DNA from 3 places in the Streptomyces fractus genome. Region 1 is predicted to be linked to each of the others. Evidence: riboswitches for the same ligand, from Rfam matches in the RefSeq annotation. Region 1 holds a riboswitch; each other region holds the start of a gene.
The links. Region 1 has a riboswitch for cyclic di-AMP ahead of ACP4E5_RS22260 (M23 family metallopeptidase). Riboswitches for the same ligand answer to the same signal wherever they lie in the genome.

Region 1 (2,256 bases):
CGCAGCTGGCGGTGCTGCCCGAGCCGGCCCGGCGGCTCGGCGGCTTCGTGATCGCGGCGCGCTACGAGGCGGCGCAGGCCGACGCGTTCATCGGCGGCGATCTCTACGCGGTCCAGGACACCCCGCACGGCATCCGGATCATCGTCGGTGACGTGCGCGGCAAGGGGATGGGCGCGGTCGCCGCGGTCGCCGTCGTCATCGGCGCGTTCCGGGAGGCCGCCGAGCAGGAGGGCTCCCTGGAGGCGGTCGCCCAGCGCCTGGAGCGGGCCCTGGCCCGCGAGGGCACCCGGCGCAGCGGCATCGACGACTTCGAGGGCTTCACCACCGCGGTGCTCGCCGAGATCCCGCACGGCGTCGAGCTCGTCCGCGTCCTCAACCGCGGCCACCCCAGCCCGCTGCTGCTGCTCGGCGACGGCACCGTACGCGCACTCGAACCGTGCCAGGCGGCGCTGCCGCTCGGGATGAGCGAACTCGGCAGCTGGCCCGACCGTGCCGTCGAGGCGGCGTTCCCGTCCGCGGCCACGCTGCTGCTCTACACCGACGGGCTCTCCGAGGCGCGCGATCCGAGCGGCCGCTTCTACGATCCGGCGGCCCGGCTCTCCGGGCGCCTCTTCCCCGGGCCCGAGGAACTCCTCGCGTCCCTCGCCGCGGAGGTGCGCGCGCACACCGGCGACGGGACGAAGGACGACATGGCGCTGCTCGCCGTGCGACGCGGCTGAGTTCCTTGATCATTGTTACCAGAGGTAGCCGAACGGCGTCGCTCCGCATAACAATTGACGCACCATCAGTTGCTGGGATGTTTGCGAGCCGCGATCAACTCGCCCGGTTCCGCCCCTTCATGACCCGATAAGTCCTGGCCAGAGTCGTGAACGATCAGTGGGAAGCGCTTGGAATTACTGTCTGCTGTCTATTAACGTTCGATAACGCAGCGCGGTCGTCCCAGCCGTCACAAGAGACGGCTCCGTGCGCACACGCTTAATCCCGCAAGGGAACCGGGGAACCATCAACTTGGGGTGAATCGGACGCTCTTCCTGTCTCGGGAGGCGCCCGTAGGAGACCTTCCTGCTCCGAACCCGTCAGCTAACCCGGTAGGCGAGAAGGAAGGAAAGGAGAGCGCCCCCGTGGCGTCGAACCGGCCTGCCCCCGACTTCTTCTACGGCCCCGATGACGACTTCGGCGTCGAGCAGGAGTCCTGGGAGGAGTGGAATCCCACCGAGGAGTCCGTCGCTCCCCTTCGCGGCAAGCATCGCGTGGCCCGCCGCCGCGGTGGTTTCGCTCGTAGCTCCACTGTTCTCGGCGTCGGCGTGGTCGCCGCCGTCGGTGCGGGCGGCATCGCCACCGCACAGGGCGGCAAGCCGCCGGTCCACATCTCCATGCCCGACCTGTCCGCGGTCAAGGACTCGCTGCCCGAGGCCAAGTCGCTGCCGGGCGTGGGCTCGCTCATATCCCACGGTTCGGACTCCGGTTCCGACTCCGACGCCACGGCCTCCCCGCTGAGCGGCGCCGGTGTCACCCAGGCCGATGCCGCCGACGGGCAGACCGGCGCCGGCGAGGCGCTGCGGGCCCGCATCATGCAGCAGGCCGAGACGCAGCAGGACGCGGCCGACGCCTCGGCGAAGCAGGCGGCGGAGGAGGCGGCCGCGAAGCAGGCGGCAGCCGAGGCCGCCGCCAAGCGGGACGAGGCCGATGCCAAGGCCGCCGCCGAGAAGAAGAAGGCCGAGGCGGAGGCCCGCCGCAAGGCCGAGGCCGAGCGCCTCGCCAAGCTGGCCGCCAGCTTCAAGCTCCCGGTCGCCTCGTACACGATCACCGGCACCTTCGGTCAGCCCGGCTCCATGTGGTCCTCCGGGTACCACACGGGCCTCGACTTCGCCGCCCCCACGGGCACGCCGATCCGCGCCATCCACTCCGGCACGGTCACGGAGGCCGGCTGGGCGGGCGCGTACGGCTACCGCACGGTGCTCACCCTCGACGACGGCACGGAGCTGTGGTTCTGCCACCAGTCCTCGCTCAACGTCAGCGCGGGCCAGAAGGTCTCCACCGGCGACGTCATCGGCCGCGTGGGCGCCACGGGCAATGTGACCGGGCCGCACCTCCACCTGGAGGTCCACCCAGACGGGCAGTCCACCGGCGTCGACCCGGCGCCATGGCTGCGCGGCAAGGGCCTCACCCCCTGAGTCGCCGAACCCCGGCGGTCCTGGCGCTCACCCCCCGACGCCAGGGCCGCCGGTTTTGCACACCCTTTGGGTATCCGGCGGG
Region 2 (2,256 bases), 940 kb from region 1:
CGTCGATCCGGGCGTGTCCGCGTCACCCCAGCCGTCCGGGTCGACCGAGTCGGATGGGTCGTCCGAGTCGGCCGAGTCGCCCGAGCCGTCCAACTCGCCCAGCACCGATGCCGACGACAAGTCGGACGACGGTGCCGACAAGGGCACCGACGAGGCGGATTCGGGAGACAAGGGTCACGATGGATCCGCGGCCGCCGACGCGTCGGACGGCCCCTCGGCGGACGAGTCGGGCGATACCTCCGGTAACAAGGGTGAGGACGACCCGAGCCCCTCAAGTGACAAGTCCCACGCGCCTTCTGACGAAGCCGCCTCACCGTCCGCCTCACCGTCCGCCTCCCCCTCCGGCGAGGCCCCGGACACCGACACGTCGGGCCGCCACCGCGGGGGCCGCGCCGACGACGACCGTTCCGACTCCCGTACGGGAGAGGGACGTCACGCTTCGCGCGACGACAAGCGCGACGCGGAAGACACGTACAAGGTCCACGCCGGCGACAACCTCTGGGACATCGCGAAGACCCAGGACGTGCACGGCGGATGGGACGCGCTCTACGAGCGGAACAAGGAGACGGTCGGTACCGACCCAGACCTCATCCTTCCTGGTCAGAGCCTGGATCTTGGGGACGGAACGGACAAAAGGTAGCGGGGATTCGGGCCGGTTGAAGGGGCTTTGTCCGATGTAGAGCGAGTGAGACATGGGTCTCAAAGCCCCTGATCGACTTTGAAATCGGACGGATCGACCGCTTACGTTCGTGACCGCTCGCTTCAGCGGGCCCCGATGGACGTCACGCCGAATCCTGCCAACGTCCGTACGGGAACAGTCGACGCGTAAGCGCCGTAGGCAGGAGCGGGGGACCCAGGTAAGCGCCCTTCCGGGAGACCGGACGGGCTTGGGGTTAAGCAGCGCACAAGGATGCGTCTGCCGGGCACTCACTGGCCCGAACCCGACAGCTCACCTCGCAGGCGTCGGTGAGGAGACATCTCCATGCTGTTTTCCGGCAAGAACAAGCACCGCCGCCCGTCCAAGGCCATCCGCGTCGCCACGCTCGGCGGTGTCGCCGCTGCCGCCGTCGCCGTGCCGCTGATGGGCGCCACCTCCGCCTCCGCCGCGACCACGTCCGAGTGGGACCAGGTCGCGCAGTGCGAGTCCGGTGGCAACTGGTCCACGAACACCGGCAACGGTTTCTACGGCGGCCTCCAGTTCTCGTCCTCCACGTGGTCCGCCTACGGCGGCTCGCAGTACGCGTCCACCGCGGACCAGGCCTCCAAGGCCCAGCAGATAGCCGTCGGCGAGAAGGTCCTCGCCGCCCAGGGCAAGGGCGCCTGGCCGAACTGCGGCTCGGGCCTTTCCTCCGCCCCGAACGACAGCGGCTCCACCGCCGACTCGTCCTCGCAGCAGCAGGACAAGAGCACGCAGCAGGACACCCAGCAGCGTGCCAACCGCTCCGAGCAGCGCCAGCAGCCGCAGCAGGAGGCCCCGAAGCAGCAGGCCCCCAAGCAGCAGGCTCCGAAGAAGGACACCGTCACCACCCCGACCGGCAACAAGGTCGCCAAGGGTGACGGCGAGTACAAGGTGAAGTCCGGCGACACCCTCAGCAAGATCGCCGAGGCGCACGGCACCACCTGGCAGCAGGTGTTCGAGAAGAACAAGGACATCGTCAAGGACGCGAACCTGATCTACCCGGGTCAGCAGCTGCACCTCAGCTAAGCCGTCCGGTCCACCAGGACCGCCAGGTACGGGCTCGGCATCGGCGGACGCCGAGCCCCGCCGCACCCCGTCCCCACGGGCCGCTCACTTTTCGGCGACCTCCCTCCCGGCACGGCCGGGACGGAGGTCGCTGTTTTTGTTCCGTTAAGGAACATTTCGCTCAGGGCGTTGTCCACGAGACGGGCGTTCGGATGGCCGATGCCCGCGAGCCGGTTACGCTCAGGGGTGCGGGACCACGTATCCAAGCAGCTGCCCGCATAGCCTGCGTCACATCCCAGAAGGAGATGCTCGTGCCGTCCATCGACGTCGTCGTAGCCCGGGAAATCCTGGACTCCCGAGGCAACCCCACGGTCGAGGTCGAGGTCGGCCTCGACGACGGGAGCACCGGCCGTGCCGCCGTCCCGTCGGGTGCCTCCACCGGTGCCTTCGAGGCCATCGAACTCCGTGACGGTGACCCCAACCGTTACCTCGGCAAGGGTGTCGAGAAGGCCGTCCTCGCCGTCATCGAGCAGATCGGCCCGGAGCTCGTCGGCTACGACGCCACCGAGCAG
Region 3 (2,256 bases), 1.7 Mb from region 1:
TGGAAGGTCCTGCGCACGCTGGCGGCCGAGGGGCTCACGGATGCCGAACGGGACACCGCCGTACAGAACTTGGTGGGCGTGGCCCCGCTGAAGTTCGAGACCGCAGCGGCCGTCGCGAGCACCCTGGCCGACCAGGTCGAGCAGCACCTGCCGGACGACTTCCAGGCGCAGGTGTACCGGCAACTGGCCGCCACGGGCACCGTGGAGGCCACGGCCGCTGTTGTGAGCGCGTTCCCGGCGGACCGTCTGGTGACGATCCTGGTGGGTGACGCCGCGCAGATCGAGGAGCCGGTCAAGGCGCTCGGCATCGGCGAAGTCACGGTCGTCGCGGGCTGAGTTCGGCTCCCCAGGCACGCCACGAAGCCCCGGCGCCGGCATCGGCGGCCGGGGCTTCGTGGCGTCCGTCACGATCACCTTCAATCGCCACACGTTCGCAAATGTCCGAATTGGCGTAGAGGTTGCCTGTCTGCCCTGTGGCGTGCACTACAAAAGCCGGGTTCTGTTTGTTGATTCAAAGACGCCCCGCTTAGCGTTCCCTCCGGCTGTCCGCCAGACGTACGTCGCGCCCGCGACACCGGACAGTCATCGCCGAGTCCCCATGGTGTGAGCCAGGGGAGCCGGGGACCCACCGAAGTCCCTGGGGTGAATCGGGCGCTCTTCCCATCAGGGGAGGGGGCCTGTAGGAGACCTTCCTGCTCCGAACCCGTCAGCTAACCCGGTAGGCGAGAAGGAAGGAAAGGACCAGCCACTTCATGGGGTTCACCCGTGCCACCGGGAAGCACCGCCGTCCCAGCCGCCTGACGCGTACCACCGCTCAGGTCGCGGGCGTCGCCGCGATCACCACGACGGGCGTGGTGGGTGGCCTCGCCGCCCCCGCCCTCGCCGCCGACACCGCGACGGTCCCGCACGACGGCCTCACGCAGGCCGTCGCCATCGGCGACTCCCTCGCCGAGCAGATCGACGCGCAGGCCACCGCGCAGCACAAGGCCGCCGCCAAGGCGAAGGCCGAGGCGGAGGCCAAGAAGAAGGCCGAGGAGGCCAAGCGCAAGGCCGAGGCGGAGGCCAAGAAGCGGGCCGCCGAGAAGGCCGAGAAGGAGCGCGAGGCCAAGAAGCGCGCCGCCCGCGAGGCGGAGCGCAAGCGCCTGAACAGCTTCGTGTCGCCGATCTCCGGCTCGTACGTCTCCACCGCCTACAAGGCCGGCAGTGGACTGTGGTCCTCCGGCAGCCACACCGGCATCGACTTCCACGCCTCCAGCGGCACCTCGGTGCACGCGGTCGGCATGGGCACCGTCGTCGAGGCCGGCTGGGGCGGCGCGTACGGCAACAACGTCGTGATCAAGATGAAGGACGGTACGTACACCCAGTACGGTCACATGTCCTCGATCGGCGTCTCGGTCGGCCAGGACGTCACCCCCGGCCAGCAGATCGGCCTCTCCGGAGCCACTGGCAACGTGACGGGCCCGCACCTCCACTTCGAGGCCCGCACCACCCCCGACTACGGCTCGGACATCGACCCCGTCGCGTACCTGCGCCAGCACGGTGTGAACGTCTGACCCACCAGTCACACCTTCCCCGAAAGCCCCGGCTCCCCGAGCCGGGGCTTTCGCGTGCGCGGGTCTGCACTGTCCAAAAAATATCCCCGGATTCCGTCCCCTCGTCGGAAATTCAACTCCGGTGGAATAGAGTCTCCGGGTAAACGTTCCGGCCGCGTGTCATTCGCGCTTGACCGGGCGTCAATCGGCCGCGTATCGCGGGCATTGAGGCGGAGGTCGAGTCATGCGCATTCCCGCGCAGTCGGTATGCACAGCGATCCGCGACGACATCGTCGCCGGCGTCTACGAGCGCGGCGCCAGACTCACCGAGGAACTCCTCGCGCGTCGCTACGGCGTCTCTCGCGTGCCCGTCCGTGAGGCGCTGCGCACCCTGGAGGCGGAGGGGTTCGTCGTCACGCGCAGGCACGCGGGCGCGTGCGTGGCCGAACCCACCGAGCGGGAGGCGGCCGACCTCCTGGAGATCCGCATGCTGCTCGAACCCATGGGCGCCCACCGCGCCGCGCAGCGCCGCACCGAGGCCCACCTCAAGGTCCTTCGCGGCCTGGTCAGGCTGGGGCAGGAGCGCTCCCGGCGAGGTCAGAGCGAGGATCTGCGCTCCCTCGGCAGCTGGTTCCACGAGACGCTCGCCCAGGCCTCCGGCAGCCCCGGCCTGATCACCCTGCTCACTCAGCTCCGCCACAAGATCGCCTGGATGTACGCCGTG

Region 2: another riboswitch for cyclic di-AMP. It lies ahead of ACP4E5_RS26585 (transglycosylase family protein); the one in region 1 lies ahead of ACP4E5_RS22260 (M23 family metallopeptidase).
Region 3: another riboswitch for cyclic di-AMP. It lies ahead of ACP4E5_RS14170 (M23 family metallopeptidase); the one in region 1 lies ahead of ACP4E5_RS22260 (M23 family metallopeptidase).

Annotation. Positions count from the first base shown of each region.
Region 1 covers NZ_JBMYHI010000002.1:4,485,816-4,488,071, reverse strand. Annotated here, with positions in the region: gene ACP4E5_RS22265 (PP2C family protein-serine/threonine phosphatase) at 1-719, shown strand, start outside; cyclic di-AMP (ydaO/yuaA leader) riboswitch at 963-1,110, shown strand; gene ACP4E5_RS22260 (M23 family metallopeptidase) at 1,122-2,174, shown strand.
Region 2 covers NZ_JBMYHI010000002.1:5,420,818-5,423,073, forward strand. Annotated here, with positions in the region: gene ACP4E5_RS26580 (transglycosylase family protein) at 1-640, shown strand, start outside; cyclic di-AMP (ydaO/yuaA leader) riboswitch at 821-978, shown strand; gene ACP4E5_RS26585 (transglycosylase family protein) at 983-1,705, shown strand; gene eno (phosphopyruvate hydratase) at 1,996-2,256, shown strand, end outside.
Region 3 covers NZ_JBMYHI010000002.1:2,741,869-2,744,124, reverse strand. Annotated here, with positions in the region: gene ACP4E5_RS14175 (M16 family metallopeptidase) at 1-336, shown strand, start outside; cyclic di-AMP (ydaO/yuaA leader) riboswitch at 577-740, shown strand; gene ACP4E5_RS14170 (M23 family metallopeptidase) at 753-1,553, shown strand; gene ACP4E5_RS14165 (GntR family transcriptional regulator) at 1,777-2,256, shown strand, end outside.